4 regions of the Paenibacillus sp. FSL L8-0436 genome follow, and region 2 is predicted to be linked to each of the others. Evidence: predicted binding sites of a transcription regulator. Region 2 holds the regulator's gene; each other region holds the start of a gene.
The links. Region 2 encodes LexA, which represses DNA repair genes until DNA is damaged. Its sites were predicted from a motif close to CGAACATATGTTCG; they were not measured.
Positions count from the first base shown of each region.

Region 1 (4,537 bases), 1.5 Mb from region 2:
GATGCCCAGCTCCGGCGGCATCACGCCGGTGGAAGCCAGGCCCATCGCCATTCCGATGACCGCCGCGCTGCTGTGCAGCATTGCGGTCAGACAGGCTCCGGCGGCAAGCCCCCAAAGAGCGCTTGTGGCAGCATGGCCAAGGAACCAGCGGAACAGTCCGCTGGCTTGCAGCGCGTGGCTGATCGACTGCATGACGGCGATGCCCCATAGGACAAGCGCAAAGCCGGCCACCGCCAGGCTGATGAACTGGAGCGGCCCGGAGAATTTGCGGCTGGCTTCCGCCGCCCGCCAGGAGTAAGGCGGCAGCTCGCCGATCATGACTGCCGCGGCCCAGACGCAGAGCGAGGCGGCCAGCAGCGGCGTGGCCATCGTGCTGATCTGCAGTCCGATCAGCTCGGTGGTTAAGCAGGTGCCAATGTTGCTGCCAAGAATGATGCCCAGGGTCCGGGCATAGGTTAGCAGGCCGGCATTGACCATGCCGATGGTTAGCACCGTGACAGCAGTACTGCTCTGCAGCAGTGCCGACAGCAGGCTGCTGGCTATGAGGCCTTTTACTGGCGTAGATGTGGCCTTATGCAGGCCCCGCGACAGCAGGGGGCCGGCAAGCCGCGACAGCGCGGCTTCCATAAGCTTCATGCCTGCAAGAAAGATAACTAGACCATATATAATAGGGAACAGCAGGTCACGGATCATAAGGACAGGCTCCTTTGAACGGGGGTTGTACACCAATATATGAAAGCATTGCAGTGGACATGTATGAAATCATTAACAAGAACAGGGAGTTGAAGTCATTGGCATCGGTTATTCTGGAACGAAACCGCAAGAAAAGACTGGAGCAGGGTCATCCGTGGGTCTACGCCAGCGAGGTGGCCTCGGTGGATGGAGATCCGCAGGCAGGCGGATTGGTGGATGTGCTAAATCACCAGGGGCGTTTTTTGGGTGCAGGTTATTATAATCCGGCTTCGCAAATCCGGGTGAGAATTCTCTCCCAGAGTCCGCTGGCCGTCATGGATACGGCCTTTTTCGCAGAGCGGTTCTCAAGCTGCCTGCAGCATCGGGAACGTTTTCTGCCGGAAGCAGACGCGTACCGGCTTGTGTACGGCGAAGCTGATTTTCTGCCCGGTCTGATTATTGACCGTTTCGGCGAGATTCTTGTCGTTCAGCTCTTGACGCTGGGCATGGATCTGCGCCGCGCCGAGATTGTGGAGGCGCTGGTGCAAGTGATGAATCCACGCGGGATTTATGAGCGCAGTGACGTTAGTGTCCGGGAGCTGGAAGGTTTGGAGCAAAGAACCGGAGTGCTCTACGGGGAATGTCCGCGCCACATTACTGTAAGCGAGAACGGTCTGAAGGTAATCGTGGATATCGAGGAAGGCCAGAAGACGGGCTACTTTTTCGACCAGCGCGAGAATAGAGCTTCCATCGCTCCTCTGATCAAAGGCTGGGGCGGCCGCAGTGGAATTACGCTGCAGGAGATCGAGACGGATGAAGGTCTGGTTCAGACCCTGCCGGTGAACAAAAGCGGCAAGCCGGTCACCTTCCCGTATTGGGACGGTGCGACAGTGCTGGAATGCTTCGCGCATACGGGCAGCTTCACACTGCATGCCTGCAAATACGGAGCCAAAAAGGTTACCTGCCTCGACGTATCCGCGCACGCGATCGAAAGCGCCAAGGCCAATGTGGAACTGAACGGATTCACGGACCGTGTGGAATTTGTGGTGGATGATGCTTTTGCTTTTCTGCGCAATCAGGTCAAAGGGCTGGAAGAGCGGACGGAGCGGGCAACCGGTGCAGGAGAGGCGAAGACAGGAGCCAAGCCGGCGGCCAAGGCCGATACGGCGAAGCCGATGACCGCTGGCGGCGGACGCACATGGGATGTCGTCATTCTGGATCCGCCGGCGTTTGCCAAAACCAAAAGCGCTGTTGCCGGTGCCTGCCGTGGTTACAAGGATATTAACCTGCACGGCATGAAGCTGGTCAATGAGGGCGGTTATTTGGTGACGGCAAGCTGCTCCTACCACATGCAGCCGCAACTGTTCCTGGATACCATTGCTGAAGCGGCGAAGGATGCCGGTAAGGTCCTCAGACTGATTGAATGGCGGGCCGCGGGGAAAGACCACCCGCAAATTCTCGGTGTCGACGAAGGGCATTATCTGAAATTCGCAATTTTCGAAGTGCGCAGCAAGAAATAACGAACATGGCCCCTAGGCCGGCTCTGCGGGAGTCTCTGTAAAGAGGCTCTTTTTTTCGCTTTTCATTGATAATCATTCTGGCGTTCTCCTCCCAAGAAGAGGCGGCCCGGTGGCTGGAACCGCTGCTGATGAAGAAAGGGGAGGGCAGCAGGAAGTGAAGCTGGACCATGCTTAGTTGTGAATATTACCGTGAATGATCAATAGACTGCTGCAGCTAACAAACGCGGCAGTCTCTTTGTGCTGTACATGCGGATATCCATCCGCTGAAACTTGAAAACAATGGCAAACGTATGTTCCGTTTGGAAGAGATATGCTATAATGTTGGGACGGATTCATCAACTGGGTTTAGAAATTTAATACCGGTTGTATTCATAGATTTGGCCACGGAAGGAGTCTACTGCAATGACGGTAAACTTTTTGATAGGCCGCTCGGGCAGCGGCAAGACAACAAGAATATGGGAAACGGTATCCTCAAAGCTGGAGTCTGAGCCGCTGGGCGCACCGATCATTGTACTTGTTCCGGAGCAGGGCTCGTTCGGGGCGGAGAGAGGCCTGCTGGCAGCAGGCAGCGTGAAGGGCAGCATCCGGGCCCAGACCTTGAGCTTCTCGCGGCTTGCATTCCGGGTAAGGCAGGAGACCGGGGGCAGCACCAGTCTGCCCATCAGCGAAGAAGGCAAAAAAATGCTGATATACAAGATCATCAACCGCCGCAAGGAAGAACTGAAGCTGTTCGGCGCTTCAAGCGACAGACCTGGCTTTGTGGAACGGCTCAGCGCACTGCATACCGAGCTGAAACGCTGCTGCCTGGGCGCTTCCGATTTGGAAGAACAGCTGGCAAGAATGCGCGAGGCCATAGGAAGCAGTCCGATTCTGGCCGGCAAGCTGGATGATCTGCATATCGTATTCAGCGAATTGGAGCAGGAAATGTCACAGCTGTATATAGATCAGGAAGACCGGCTGGCTGAACTGGCGGAGCATATTGCGGATTCCTCTTACATAAGAGAAGCCGAGATATGGGTAGACGGGTTCCATGGTTTTACCCCGCAGGAATTTATGGTGCTGCGCGAGCTGATGCAGCATGCATCAAGGGTGACAGTGGCCCTTACGCTTGACCGGATTTATCCAACGGGGCTGCAGCCGCATGAACTGGAGTTGTTTCACCCCTCCGCAGTTACGTATATCAAGCTGCGCGGGATGGCCGAAGAGCTGGGCCTTGCGGTCTGGGACGAGCTGCTGGCGCCGCCTGTGCTTCCGCGTTTCGCCGGAAGTCCGGCCTTGGCCCACCTGGAGCGCGGATTTCACCGCCGCAGCCGCTGGAGCGGCGATATCGGGCAGGCTGCGGAAGCCATCACGGTCAGCGCTGCAGTCTCGCATAGAACAGAGGTCGAGGGTGCGCTGCGTGAAATGATCAGGCTGGCCCGGGATGAAGGGGCGGAGTACGGCGAGATGGCTGTATTTATGCGCAATATTTCAGATTATGAGCAGCTGATTACCCCGTTGTTTCAAGACTATAGCGTCCCGTTCTTCCTGGACCAGAAGGTGAATGAGCTGCATCATCCGCTGGTGGAGTTTGTACGGTCTGCACTTGATGTGGTGCGCCGCCGCTGGCGGTATGAGGATGTGTTCCGCTGTGTGAAGACCGAGCTTCTGCTTCCGCTTGACGGCAGTATTACCCGCGAGGATATGGACGCGCTGGAGAATTATGTGCTGGCCTGCGGCATCCATGGATACCGGTGGACCGACGGACGTTCCTGGAAAGGAATCCCCAGTCTTTCGCTGGAAGGCAGCCGGATTGTGGATGAGGAGCTGCTTCTGAAAATGGAGCGGTGCCGGGAGTGCATTACCGGTCCGCTGTATGCTTTTGAGAAAAGAGTCAAGAAGAGCCGCAGCGGTCTGGAGCTATGTACAGCGGTGTACCTGCTGCTCCGGGAGTCGGATACCGCCCGGAAGCTGGAGAAGCTGAGCAGAGAGGCGCTTGAGCTGGGACAGCCGGAACGTGCGCGGGAACACAGCCAGCTATGGGATGCAGTGCTCGATTTGCTGGATCAGATCGCGGAAATGATGGGATCGGAGAAAATGGAATTTGAGCTGTTTGCCGGGGTGCTGGAGACCGGACTCAGCGAGCTTAAGATGGGTTTGGTTCCGCCTGCCCTGGATCAGGTGCTGGTCGGAAGCATGGACCGGACGAGGGTTTCAGGTGTGAAATATGCTTTCCTGCTGGGATTCAACGAAGGGGTTGTCCCTGCACAGTTCAAAGAGGACGGCATCCTGTCTGAGGGAGAACGGCTGCTGCTGGAGAACAACGGAATGGAGCTGGCTCCGGGATCCTCGCGCAAGCTGCTCGA
Region 1 is NZ_CP151955.1:5,748,814-5,753,350, reverse strand. Features, by position in the region: gene NSS79_RS26665 (Na/Pi symporter) at 1-693, opposite strand, end outside; gene NSS79_RS26660 (class I SAM-dependent rRNA methyltransferase) at 792-2,192, shown strand; gene addB (helicase-exonuclease AddAB subunit AddB) at 2,595-4,537, shown strand, end outside.
Region 1: the regulator LexA is predicted to act here: its motif matches at 2,476-2,489, upstream of addB (helicase-exonuclease AddAB subunit AddB).

Region 2 (4,537 bases):
GACGTTTACATCTTTTATAAAAGTTTTACCTGTAAGGTTGGCGGTATAAGCCAGCACCTCATCAGCAGATAAAGGTACTTGATCAGCAGACGTTGCTTGAGTGGGGTTGACAGTTCGTTCGGCTGAGGGTGAAGGGGGTGGGGCAGTTGTAGGTTCTGCTGTAGCCTTAGACGTTGGTTCTGTTGCTGGAGATAGACTTGATTCAGTGGTTGGCTTGGCAGTAACCATCGGTGTTGCTAGCGCCGTAATCGAAGCAGTAGGATCATCTGACTTGTCTTCGTTCCCGGTGGTAACCAACCCTATGATGCCGGCGGCTATTAAGACCACCCAGAACCACCAGATTTTATAGAATGGTTTGTTCTTTTTCATCTTTTTCCTCCCGCCTGTAAGGGTGAATTCCTGTATAACTCTAGGATAGCCCATTCATTCACCTTACATAAGTATGGATTAGACACATGCGCGTAACCAAACTTAAAGAGAACGGCCAATAGCGGAACGAATAGCTGATCTTCAAACTATATGGTATTTATTACCCATTTTGTGGGCATTGCAAGCGTATGGTGTATGTTCTTTATTTTATTTTCTGCTTGCGGAAAAGCCAGGTTATTTATACTTATATTGGTTTGACAAAAAAACCGTCCCGACGGTACAGTTGAAATTGGGGTGATAAGGTGACTATACATAACAACAGCTCCAAGAAAAAAATGATTTTGCAAGCGGCCTCCTCCATTGTTCGTGATCAAGGGGTGGAACACTTAACTCTGGAAGCTGTGGCCAAAGCGCCAGGCGTGAGCAAAGGCGGTTTACTGTATCACTTTCCTAACAAGGAACAACTGGTTTCCGGCATGGTGGATGAGCTGACCCGAAACTTTACGAAAGATGTTCAGAGCCATGTAGAGCAGGACAAGCAACAAGCTGGTAAATAGAGCAGGGCATACATGAATCTACTTTTTATGGTTTTGGAGAAGGCAGTGACATGAACTCGGTGCTGGCAGCAGCTTTATTTACGAATCCGAGCTTATTGACAAACATGCAGGAGAAATATGCTGAATGGCAACATAATTTTGAAAATGACGGTGTGGATCCACTGCGGGCAACCATTGCCCGACTGGCGACCGACGGACTCTGGTTTGCGGAAAAGTTTGGACTGGCACCGCCAGATCTGGAGTTAAAAGAACGCATTTACAAAGAATTGATGGACGGAGTAAAGGAGGAGAAGTAAGTGCCGTATCTGTTTTTGGCGATATCCATTGCCAGCGAACTTGTAGGAACTTCGATGCTCAAAGCATCGCAAGGATTCACCAAAATAATCCCGGTAATCGTAATGCTGATTAGTTTCATTTGTTCGTTCTTCTTTTTGTCGTTGTCCCTGAAGACTATTCCATTAAATACGGCCTATGCAATTTGGTCTGGAATCGGAGCGGTAGCTACAGTTCTGATCTCGGTACTGATCTGGAAAGAAAAAATAAATACAGGCAGTGTAATAGGAATAACCTTAATCGTCATTGGTGTGATTGTGCTGAATTTGCTGGGTCCCGGACATGGTTCTTCTGATGAAGCTGCCGAAACACAACAAACCAGCCTTTCCGATAGAGCCTAAGCCGAAGCTGTTGAAATAAAGATCATATACAATTTGTTCCAAACAACATTATAATGACGAAATAACAGTACCCTGCCAGAACGGTGGGGTATTTTCATATTCAAAAATACAGGGGAGTGAGTGAAAGTTGTCTGTGCATCGGGGAAATTTATTCTTTAATGGAATTGGCGTGTTTAGCGTATTGATGTGGCTCATATCGGTTGTAGCTTGTATTTACGCATTCGTACTATTGGTTAAACTTGCCCGGAGAGGAATAATAGCTTTGGATTTGTACATATATGCTAAAAATCGTGAAATACGCGACCGATATGAATCAGTAGACAGGAAAGACCCATATTAAGCACAATGAAAAACACCCTTGATCATTTCTTGGTGATCCTTAGGGTGTTTTTGCTTTTTGTCTGACCACCATACTGTTACTCCCTTATTGTAACCCGTGTTCCAATAGGCACGATTGCTGCAAGGGCCAGCACATCCTCATTGTACATGCGGATACAGCCATGGGAGACCATATGACCGATGGAGGAAGGGTCATTCGTTCCATGAATGCCGTAATGTGGTTTGGATAGACCCATCCAGAATGCACCAAAGGGTCCGCCAGGCTTAGGCTGTTTGTTAATGATAGTGTATTCTCCCACCGGTGAAACGGTAAGCATGGTGCCAATACCGACAGGGAACCCTCGGGTAACGATGTTATTGTCAAGCAAATAAAGCATGCGCTGCGACAGATCAACAATAATCCGATAATTAGGCATAGGTTCAGCACTCCTTTGATATCAGAATATGTGCGGAGTGCTGTTGCTGTTCGAAGGAAATGTTTGAAAAGGGGAAAGGGCTGCTTCACTTGAAAAAGCGAAGCAGCCCTTAAATATGAACAATAATATTAATGGATATCGCGGAAGAGACCGATAACTCGTCCCAAAATCGTAACGCGGTTAAGACGGAGGGGTTCATAAGCCGGATTCTCCGGCTGTAGACGAATGTGGTCACGTTCTTTGTAGAATGTCTTGACTGTAGCTTCGTCTTCTTCAGTCATGGCAACGACGATATCGCCATTGTCAGCAGTCTGCTGCTGGCGGACGATTACGTAGTCACCATTCATAATACCTGCTTCCACCATGCTGTCACCGAGAACGGAGAGCATAAATACCTTGTTGTCCCCCACATAGTGGGAAGGTAGTGGGAAGTAATCTTCGATATTCTCCGTTGCGGTAATCGGCACCCCGGCGGTGACCTTACCTACGACAGGAATACGGGTAACCGTCTGTACGAATTGATGTACATTCTCGGAATCTTCCTGGCCGAGCAGCTCAATTGCACGCGGTTTCGTAGGGTCGCGGCGGATAAGGCCTTTCTTCTCAAGCCGGTCCAGATGGCCGTGCACTGTGGAGCTTGAGGCCAAGCCTACAGCTTCACCGATTTCCCGGACGGACGGAGGATAACCCTTGCTACGGACTTCGTTACGTATAAATTCCAGGATCGCCAGTTGACGACTCGAAATCTTTGACATCGGAATCAACCCCATATAGTATGTTTGGGAAAATTATAACATAGAACTTCCGTTCGTACAAACATAAGTTCTAACAATCTGAGATTAATAGTGGAAATAGTAGCTTTTTACCATATTAGTATCTAATAACGGCTTGAAAATGGCGGGAAAAGGCAAAGCCGGTGCTGGAAACTGGCACATTTAAGGATACGAAAAAAAAGCGAACAATTGTTCTAAAAAATCTATTGATCAAAACACATGTTCGTGTTATATTATTTTCGAAAGTAAGAACAAGTGTTTGGAGGACGATGACAATGTTAAAATACAGTACATACCGCAGCATCTACGAAGAGGCCGGTGAAGTTGAATCTACTAGAGGACAATCTGCTTCTAATCATATGAATGAAATGAAACAATCCGCCGCCGCTTTATTTGCAGCGATCTTAGGATTATACCGTAAAGAATATCTGGTGAAGCTTGTGCTGGTCTTTATGCTTGTTGTATCCGGATTTACAGTTGTTGGTAATGTTTTTGCGAGTTCAGCATCATTAGTGAAGCAGGAGAAACGGGTAGTAGTTGAACGCGGAGACACGCTCTGGAGTATCGCCCTTAAGAACAAACCAGCGGGTATGAAGACGGTCGTATATATAGAAGGAATTAAAAAAACAAGCGGTTTGAAGAACGGGAACATTCAGGCCGGAGATATACTGACATTGCCTGTGTATTAACTTCATCATAAGCAGTATAGACTGACGTAAAGAGCTTTCAGGGGGTAGACCTTGACAAGCTCTTTTTCTCATGGCAAAGTTAGAATGAATTTATAGGGGAGGGGAAAGCATTGAATATTGACGAATTGGTCGCACGCATCAATGAACTGGCACGCAAACAGAAGAATGGCGGCCTGAGTGAAGAGGAATTGGCTGAACGGGCCAAGCTCCGCGAGATTTATCTGGGCAACATCCGCAGCAACTTCCGGGCTCAGCTCGACACCATTGAAATCGTGGATAATGATGAGCATGAACAAGGCAACAAGGGACTCAAACATTAGTCCAGTGTGTCTTTTTCATAGATATTACAGGATGACTAGGGGGAACTGACATGGCCCGTTCTTGGGAAAGAATGGTTCAACGCAACACACAGCAGGTCAACAAGCAAAGAAAGAAGCAGGGCAAGGATTCCATTTATGCTTCTTCGTCAAAATCAGCTGCGAAAAACAGTGATATCTTTAAGGGCCGCAACATTGCGTTTCCAGTTGTTCTAATGCTGCTTGGAATTATGTTCTGGGTGGTAGGCTCGATCGACGAGGCCAGAGGCAGCGGCATCCTTGCCAATTGGCTGGGCGTCGTTCTTTACTTTGCGCTGGCGGCACTTCTATTCTTCCGGCGTCCGTATCTGAAGGTTGAGCGCAACAGAGTGTCTACGATTAAGTATAACCGTGAACGCTGGCT
Region 2 is NZ_CP151955.1:4,229,568-4,234,104, reverse strand. Features, by position in the region: gene NSS79_RS19215 (hypothetical protein) at 1-369, opposite strand, end outside; gene NSS79_RS19210 (TetR/AcrR family transcriptional regulator) at 672-926, shown strand; gene NSS79_RS19205 (hypothetical protein) at 977-1,222, shown strand; gene NSS79_RS19200 (multidrug efflux SMR transporter) at 1,223-1,600, shown strand; gene NSS79_RS19195 (L,D-transpeptidase) at 2,017-2,355, opposite strand; gene lexA (transcriptional repressor LexA) at 2,484-3,110, opposite strand; gene NSS79_RS19185 (LysM peptidoglycan-binding domain-containing protein) at 3,404-3,817, shown strand; gene NSS79_RS19180 (DUF896 domain-containing protein) at 3,928-4,137, shown strand; gene NSS79_RS19175 (hypothetical protein) at 4,188-4,537, shown strand, end outside.

Region 3 (4,537 bases), 320 kb from region 2:
AGCTTTTTGTTTCCTTTTAGGTCCATTAAAGGCGCCACCATAATATGTTAATCCGCAGCATCCGCACTTAATAATCCCGCGTAATAAATAGAATCTGGTCTGATTTCGGAAAGCTTCAATTTGATTATCTTTTAAAGTTTGTTGAGCTCGGTCCCAAGTTTCTACAGATACAATTGAAGCCACCTCACGTACAATTAGTTCTCTTTCTCTAGTTGCCCGTCTTCCATATTCATGAATGCCTTTGTAAGTTGGATTAACAATCATATTTCGGATTCGTCCGGGACTCCATACACCAGCTGTATTTTCTTTGCGCTTACCTTTCTGTACCTTCCGACCATGCACAACGTATGAAGGCGGGATTCGCAGTGAATTAAAATAATCGGCAACTTTAACTGTCGACATTTTTTCATTAGCTACCAGATGGTACAGCAGTCTGATAATACTTGCTTCAGACAAATCAAGTTTGCCAGGTAGAGGTTCTTCATTAACTTCAAGAAATCTATCTTCATTGACTCGGTACCCAAAGGGTATAATTCCACCAAGCCATTTCCCTAATCGAGCATGCCGATTCGCTCCATGCCATAATGTGTCGAGAAGAGTGTCACGGTCAAACTCAGCTTGCCCGGCTAAAACAGTTATTATGAATCGTCCCATTGGGTCGCCAGTATCAAAAGGTTCAGTCATACTTTTGATTTTTACACCATGCTCTTCGAGCTGGTAAATGGCATCAAGTGTGACGCGTGCCTTTCGACCAAGACGCTTCATGTTGTAGATTAGCACGGTTTTGAAACGTCCTGACTTAGCATCCTGCAGCAGCTGTTTTCCGTCCCCACGCTGATCCAGGCCAATTGTGCCGGTAACTCCATCATCTTTGTACCAGCCCACGATATTCAATTTATGTAACTCACAATATTTCTGAGCAAATTCTATTTGATTTTCAATGGTTTCTCGTTCCTGCTGATCATCTGAAGATACACGGGCATAAACAACAACATCTTTCTCATGCAATGCATTTGTAAAATTAAGCATATATATTTCCTCCCATTAAAAATTTAAAGCGTCATCGACAGCTTCCATTGGTAAAATCAATCGGGTTACCGTTTGACCATGACGCCAGGCAACACGGGATAAATTTATCGTCACATACCCTCTTTGATTTGGTGGGAGTGAAAGATCACCCGGCAGGACAGTAGCATCATGTCTGGATCGATGGAAGGACGAATTATGAAGTTTATAGTTTCGCTCCACATTGAGAAGTAATAGCTCATTCCAGTTGAAACCCTGACGCTGCTCGATTACCAGAGCCTCAGGGCGGGAGAGATCGTCTGAACCATACAACGAATGAATACGAGGCTGCTGAAGGTAATCGAGGCCTGTAACAGGGGATTCGAGAATGGTTGCTTCTAGACTAGGCGGAGTAACGTTGGTGTATGTAAAGGTTGACAAGAATTTTGACTCGGTTATTCGATCTTCAACTTGTTTGAGGCGCAACTTAGCAAAATCCAGATAGATTTGGAATTCACTGACCAGTAAGCTAATCACTTCACTTCTGTTCGCTGGCAGTTGCAGCTGTTCAATCATAAAGAACGGGATCATTGCATATAGTGCGAACCGGTTCGCATCATTTTCCTGAGCTTCGCGGAACAGTTCGGGCATCACCCGCTGATCTCCGGAGTGCCGGATGACATGACAAAGTTCGTGAAAAAAGATTTTTCGCTGCTCTATGTAGTCATCGCGCCTGTCAATAAAAATGATTTTATCCTCATTCTCACTAAATGGGCTGTTGTCGTAATAAACGATATCTACACCGAAAATCATAGCGATCCTGTCTATATCAAGATCTAGTGGTATAAGAACGCCATTTGCCCGGTACTGTTCCTCGATCCATTGTTCCAGAGGAGTTTTGAAGTAGTTGGAAAAATTCATATAAATACCTCCATTTTGCGCACGTATGTTCTGTTTTTATATAAAAAGAAAAGCCATTGCTGGCTGAGTTAAATTTTTAATTGTTTTTGAACGCTTATTGTGGGCTCTTCTATTTGAATTGCACTCGTATCATCGTTTACTATGCCAATGCAAACGATAAGAAAGAAGAGAAGCGAAATTAATATATATTTTAATGCTTTAGCTTTTTCTTTGGTGAAAATAGAGACGATAGTCATATATAGAGTTAATAGACACCCAAATATGCATAGTATCACCGCAATTAACTTAATGTCCTCCCAAAAATACATGACAACAAAGCCAAGAAACAGAAAGGATATTATTGTCTTAATCTCTCTCTTGAATGCAATACCAATAAGCAAAAAAATTATAAGTATGAACAATCTGGTACCTCTTTCTGATTCCCCATCGGCTGGAGGAGTTGCTTATAATTTCCTATTTGATTGCTCTGACGCACGCTTTTTCATCTCTCGGTAACGTAAAAGGGCTGCTTCCATTTCGTCGATTTCGTCTGCTGTATATTTGTCAGGGCCACCGTAAAATGACATGCTTGTTTCTGGCTTTTTCCTAACAAGTGATCGTCCACTCAAATAATCAGTGTCGCAATCGAAAATATCGGCTATTTTATTTAGTGTATCAATCGGCGGGAGCTTTGTACCATTCTCATAAGCAGTATAAGTGGATCGGGCTATCCCTATAAGGTCAGCAACATATTCTTGAGTCCACTTTGAATCTTTTGCTTTAAAGGATTCTCTTTCTCCTCTGATTCTCTTTCCGACAATAAGCATATTTTTGGCACCAACTTTAGAAAGGATAAGAATATTATAATGTTACTGTGAGAAACAATAAAGAGATGTTCCAATAAGAAACATTTACTGTTGACATGTTTCTTTTAGTAACATATAATCGAGTCATAAAGTTACTTAAAGGAACATTGGAGGTGTGATAATTGAGGTATTGGTTGAAGAAATTACGTGAACTTGCAGATAAAACGCAGGAACAGGTTGCGGATGAGGCTGGGATTTCTCGAAGTTATTATACAAATATTGAGGCTGGCATTAAAACTCCAGCTGTATCCGCTGCAAAAGCTATTGCAAAATCATTAAATTTCCCATGGGAAAATTTTTTTAAAGATGAATGTTACTTTAAAGAACATTCTACAGAGGAGGTGATCTAACTGGAAATTCAGGACATTCGTGAAGTTAAGGAAACAAGGAAACCTGATGAAGTTAACCGGCTGATTGAACAGGGTTGGGTTCTTGATTACCGGGAACACGGCCAAGGCTACTCCCGGTATGTGCTTATCAAAATCAAATAAGGGGGGACTGGTGTGGAGAATCCAAAAGGTATCGAATACACAGCTACCTATGAGCCGGACATGAGCAAAATGGTCAAAGCGTTACAGATCGTTAAGGAGTCACCGCTTCCGAATCGCCAAGAGGAAGTGCAAGATGAGCGGGATACCGCATGAGAGAAACCCGCCGAGCTGTACCGGCAACGGCGGGTGGGGGATACGGCAAGGGGATTTGCTTAAGTACATCATACATCAGGCCTCTGTCCGATAGCATCCCACTAAATTGGACAAATGAGGTGAAACTGGGTTGGCAATTGGACAATTTCCTGAGGCGCTCAGAGAAGTCATGCAGCGCAAAGGAGACACTTTAGCAAATGCTGGACGAGCTGCTCACGTTGATGGCTCGCAGATAGGGAAAATCGTAAAAGGGACCCGCAAAGCTTCACGGCCGGTCATGAAAGCCGCAGTTGAGCATTACGATGATGGACAACTTTTCTTGGCTGCGGCGGCGGAAGTGACCGGGGGTGCTTTTACTCCCTGGCTGGACAACGTAGACCTACATAGAGCAAGCGTGCTGTTCAAGTCACTAGAAGAGATTCAGGAAGTGCGGGACGCTTCGAGTATCGCCCCGATCAGTAAGACGAATGCACAAATCAATGAGACTGAGCGTCAGCAGATAAAGCGGCTGCTCATGGAAACGGTGGAGGCAATCACGGCGCTCACTCACTTGGCCGCAGCCATCTGCAAAGAATATTCATTCAGTTGGCTCGCGACCTGGAAAGAGCACCGTGCCGAATTGAAATCTAAAAAATACTTGAAATGAGGGAGTGCTTTGGATAGAGAGCAGTTGGTTGCTGAGGCAAGGGAAGCAGGACAGCATGCAGCTCATAACCTGCAGATGATTCGGAAGAATCCGAACATTATGCTGCCGGGAAAGATCGAAAATGCGGAGGATCATCTTAATAACATGATCCGATTTGCGGAAATGGAAATGAAAAATGACCGCCTGGCAGGGCAGTCACTTGGTTTGAAATCTCGGTTAGAGAATCTCTTGATGTCCATTTTAACCTCGAAGCGTGAAAAGCGCAAGGAGGGGGCAGCGTGACGGATCAGCAGATTAGAAGCTTCGGCCAGGCCCTGGCTGAACGTTATAAACAGGTGAATGATGAAAAGGCTGCCGCAGAAAGACTGTTCCGCGAATCACTTTATTCTCTATTATCAACCCGCTTTGAGGTTCTGGAGCTGGAGCGGAAACGGGATATTGCCCAAGCTACTTATGAAACATGGGACGAGGTCACC
Region 3 is NZ_CP151955.1:4,545,243-4,549,779, reverse strand. Features, by position in the region: gene NSS79_RS20820 (recombinase family protein) at 1-1,029, opposite strand, end outside; gene NSS79_RS20815 (ImmA/IrrE family metallo-endopeptidase) at 1,045-1,926, opposite strand; gene NSS79_RS20810 (helix-turn-helix transcriptional regulator) at 2,370-2,732, opposite strand; gene NSS79_RS20805 (helix-turn-helix transcriptional regulator) at 2,894-3,121, shown strand; gene NSS79_RS20800 (hypothetical protein) at 3,275-3,415, shown strand; gene NSS79_RS20795 (helix-turn-helix transcriptional regulator) at 3,546-4,061, shown strand; gene NSS79_RS20790 (hypothetical protein) at 4,071-4,343, shown strand; gene NSS79_RS20785 (hypothetical protein) at 4,340-4,537, shown strand, end outside.
Region 3: the regulator LexA is predicted to act here: its motif matches at 1,945-1,958, upstream of NSS79_RS20815 (ImmA/IrrE family metallo-endopeptidase).

Region 4 (4,537 bases), 170 kb from region 2:
TGCACATGCACACTGCCCGCCTTATCCGGCGATTACATTTCATATGAGTTGTACGCGAACCGGTTCATAAGAGTCTGCTTTTTGGGAAGGAAAAAGGATTCTTAGTTTATGCCGATTCATGTTATATTTTATTATTTATAAAAAGACCTTGTCAAGAGAGTCGATAACCGCATTTAAGTCAAGAGAATCAGTCAGGGAAGTAAATCTCCTCTTCTTCACCCTCAAAATCCTCTTCCTGGCGTAAAACATTCAGTACCTGCCGTACCATTTCACCGGAATATCCGCGCCTCATGAGGAAGGCTCCGGTCTTTCTGCGCTTGTCATTAACGTCTCCGCGAATCAGATTCCATTTCTTGCGCCCTGTCTGCAGAGCACTCTCCAGTTCCTGTTCCGGAGGGATATTCTCCAGCGCTTCCGAGATCAGCGACTTGTCGATTCCTTTCTCCCGCAGCTCCTGACGGATCCATAGCTTGCCCTTACGCTGATTTGCAATGCGTTGTTCCGCCCACTGCTTGGCATACAAGGGATCATCAAGGAAACGCTCCTGCTGCAACCGCAGCAGCACCTCGGCGATAATAGTCTCTCCGATTTCTTTCTCGCGTAAACGACGGGCCATTTCCTGAGACGTCCGAGGCTTGCGTTCCAAATACCGCAGTCCCTCTACATAAGCACGCTGCCGTTCATCCGCAACAACAATTTCCACCAGATCTTCCTTCATGAACGAACTGCCGGTAATCATCCGATATTTAATCATGACATCTTCATGAACAGTCATGTTATATGCGCCGAAATGAATAATGTAACGGTGATCGGACTTCTTTTGCCGCTCTACCCGTGTGATGACAAGCAGCTCACCTTCAGGGAAATTGTCCAGCGGTTGTTCTTCCTGTTCTTCCGGTTCAGGGTTCAATTGTATTACCATGGCTGTCTGTCACCTCATAGCTATTGATTCTTATATTCTTCTGATCTTATGAAAAAGCGCCCTGTTAAGATCATTCACAGGGCGCCTATTACCTTATATAATATTCACTTCAATTTATTCGATTTCGAGCAGCAAGTTTTCTTCTTCCTCTTGCTCTGCAGCAATCTCGGTTTCACTCGGAGCCGCTACAATCGTCGACAAATTGCTGGCTTCACGAATCTTATTCTCAATTACCAGAGCAATGTCCTGATGCTCTTTCAGGAACTGCTTGGAATTCTCACGACCTTGGCCCAAACGTTCACCCTCGTAGGAATACCAGGCACCGCTCTTGTTCACGATATCCATTTCCGTACCGATATCAACAAGGCTTCCCTCTCTAGAGATACCCTCACCGTACATGATATCAACGTCAGCCTGCTTGAACGGAGGTGCAACCTTGTTCTTCACGACTTTGATCTTCGTACGGTTACCGACAACATCATTTCCCATCTTGATGCTCTCTACGCGGCGCACATCAAGCCGAACGGAAGAGTAGAATTTCAATGCCCGGCCGCCTGGAGTTGTTTCCGGGTTACCGAACATAACGCCGATTTTCTCACGCAGCTGGTTAATGAAGATGGCAATCGTATTAGACTTGTTGATCGCTCCAGACAGTTTACGTAAAGCTTGAGACATCAGACGTGCCTGCAAACCAACGTGCGAATCTCCCATATCGCCTTCAATTTCCGCTTTCGGTACCAATGCCGCTACGGAGTCCACGACAATAATGTCTACTGCGCCACTGCGGACGAGCGCTTCGGCGATTTCCAGTGCCTGTTCGCCTGTATCCGGCTGGGAGAGCAGCAGCTCATCAATGTTTACGCCGAGAGCATTAGCATACTTAGGGTCAAGCGCATGCTCTGCATCGATGAAAGCAGCTTGTCCACCAAGCTTCTGCACTTCTGCAATCGCATGTAGAGCAACAGTCGTCTTACCGGAAGATTCCGGTCCGTATACTTCAATAATGCGTCCTTTAGGAAGTCCGCCAATACCTAATGCAATATCAAGTGCCAAGGAGCCGCTAGGTACGACTTCGACTTTCATATGCGAGGATTCTCCCAGTTTCATGATCGAACCTTTACCGAATTGTTTTTCTATTTGACGAAGCGCCATATCAAGCGCTGCACGACGATCTGACAATCAGACCACTTCCTTCACTGTTTATAGTAATATAATAACGTGTTTTGGAGGTCTTGCCAAGCTTTTTTTCGAACATACATTCGTTTTTTTTGTCTTCCGGGAGAATACTCCCTTTTATTGTAAGCCTCCTTCCGGATGTTGAATTCAATACAAATCCTTCAGTCACCGGAAATCAACGGCCTATGCTCGCAGGAGCTCCGCTGTAGTCCGCGGCGCCGCATAAAACAAAAAACCGCAGCAGAGAGTTCTCAGTGCTACGGTTCTTCCGTATATACAATTATATACCCTCTTAGCAGGTTATTGCAAGGCTGATCCATCCAGCGGAGTAGCCACCTTGCGCTCCTCCAGCCTGCGCCAGAGACGGTATAATAGCGCTTTGACTGAACGCAGCCGGATGTTCTCGCGCGTCCCTTTGAGATTGAGCTCATACACCTCAGTCTTTTGCCCCCGTTCCGCTAAGCCGACATAGACAAGCCCTACCGGCTTGCGTTCGGAATAGCCGGGACCGGCAACGCCTGTAACCGATAACCCGAAATCACTGTCCCCTATCATTCTTACCTGTTCCGCCAGCACCTCAGCGACTTCGCGGCTGACCGCTCCGGCAGCATCAGGACCCTCGAGAAGAGCAGCAGGCACATTCAGCAGCTTCTTCTTCAGCTCATTGGAATAGCAAACTATACCTCCATTGAACATGGATGCGCTGCCCGGAATATTCGTGATGCTCTCCATCAGCAAACCGCCTGTACAGCTCTCTGCGGCGCTTAAGGTCAGTCCGGCATCTGCCATCCAATCGACAATAAGCTGTTCCAGCGGCACATCTATATTGGCATACATATGCTCCGGCAGAATATCCTTGATTGTCTTCTCCAGCACGTCCAGCTTCTCCATGGCACTGTGTTCAGAAGTCGCTTTGGTAGAGATACGGACCGTCACTTCCCCTTCCTTGGCATAAGGAGCGATAGTTGGATCAGTCTGACTCCGGATCAGATCGATCAATTTGTCCTCCAGCAGCGACTCGCCGATGCCGGCAAATTTGAGCATTTTGGAGTAAATCGGCATTTCGTCTGTCAGCGCGTGCTGCAGCAGCCATGGCTTAGCCTTGTCCGTAAACATCGGCTTCATCTCGCGCGGCGGGCCTGGAAGCACGATATAATACTTCTCTTCATGGGCAAACGCGATGCCGACAGCAAGGCCGATTTCATTGGAAAGCGGCGTAGTTCCTTCAATAATAAGTGCCTGCTTACGGTTGTTCTCTGTCATCACAATCTTTCGGTCATCAAAAAAACGCTGTACATGATCCATCGCAAGCTGGTCGATATGAAGCGAACGGCCCAGCGTTAACGCCAGTGCGTCTTTGGTCAGGTCATCTTCGGTCGGACCGATTCCACCAGTGAACAAAATGACATTCGCACGGCTCTTTGCAATCTCTATCGCTTCCTGAATACGGCCGCTGTTATCTCCGACCACAGTTTGAAAATAAACATCAATTCCCATCGCGGCCAGCTCTACAGATAAGAACTGGGCATTGCTGTTCACGATTTGTCCAAGTAAAAGCTCCGTTCCGACGGCAATAATTTCCGCTTTCATAGCTGGCTTTCTCCTCCTGGTTATAGAGTGGATGCGTTATTAAGTTCTAAGCATCATGAAGCTGCAGCAAATCCTTGTTCTTCACGAAATAATCAATCCCCGAGTAAATAGTGATGAGCGCAGCAGCCCAAATGGCAATATCATCAAGAGGAATACTGACGAACTGGAAGGGAAAGTTGTTGAGCAGCAGAAGTGAAATGGCGACAATCTGCACGACTGTCTTTATCTTGCCCCATTTGCTGGCGGCAACCACTTTGCCTTCGAGCAGCGCTACCTGGCGCAGCCCGGTTACGGCGAACTCACGGCTGATAATCACAATGGCGATCCATGAATCGCATCTTCCCAGCTCAACCAGAGAAATCAGCACCGCAGAAACCAGCAGCTTATCCGCCAGCGGGTCGAGCAGCTTGCCGAGGTTAGTGACCATGTTATATTTCCGGGCTATATAGCCGTCTATACCGTCCGTGCTGGCCGCGAGCAGAAAGATTACAGCCGCGATCAGATGATTAATTGAAAGCTGGAACGAGCCCCAATGTAAAGGCTCAGGATAAAATCTGAAATCCACCAGCAAAAAAAACATCATAATCGGGATAAGGCAAATGCGGGCTAGCGTGATGCGGTTGGGCAAATTCACTGAAGTTCCTCCCCTGATCGTTACGAATCCGAAATTCCACTATTTTCTTCAAAACTGCTTAAGCAAGTATATTATAGCCATATGTACGTGTCAAAAAAACAGAAAGCACCCCGCAAAAATGGTGCGTAAGCACTGCGGGGCACAAAAGCTTACTTTAAATTGTTAAACTGCAAATCCAGCGGCAAATCGGCTTTGCGCAAAATCTGAATAATTTG
Region 4 is NZ_CP151955.1:4,395,860-4,400,396, forward strand. Features, by position in the region: gene NSS79_RS19935 (RecX family transcriptional regulator) at 188-922, opposite strand; gene recA (recombinase RecA) at 1,037-2,101, opposite strand; gene NSS79_RS19945 (competence/damage-inducible protein A) at 2,399-3,688, opposite strand; gene pgsA (CDP-diacylglycerol--glycerol-3-phosphate 3-phosphatidyltransferase) at 3,735-4,322, opposite strand; gene NSS79_RS19955 (YajQ family cyclic di-GMP-binding protein) at 4,472-4,537, opposite strand, start outside.
Region 4: the regulator LexA is predicted to act here: its motif matches at 2,171-2,184, upstream of recA (recombinase RecA).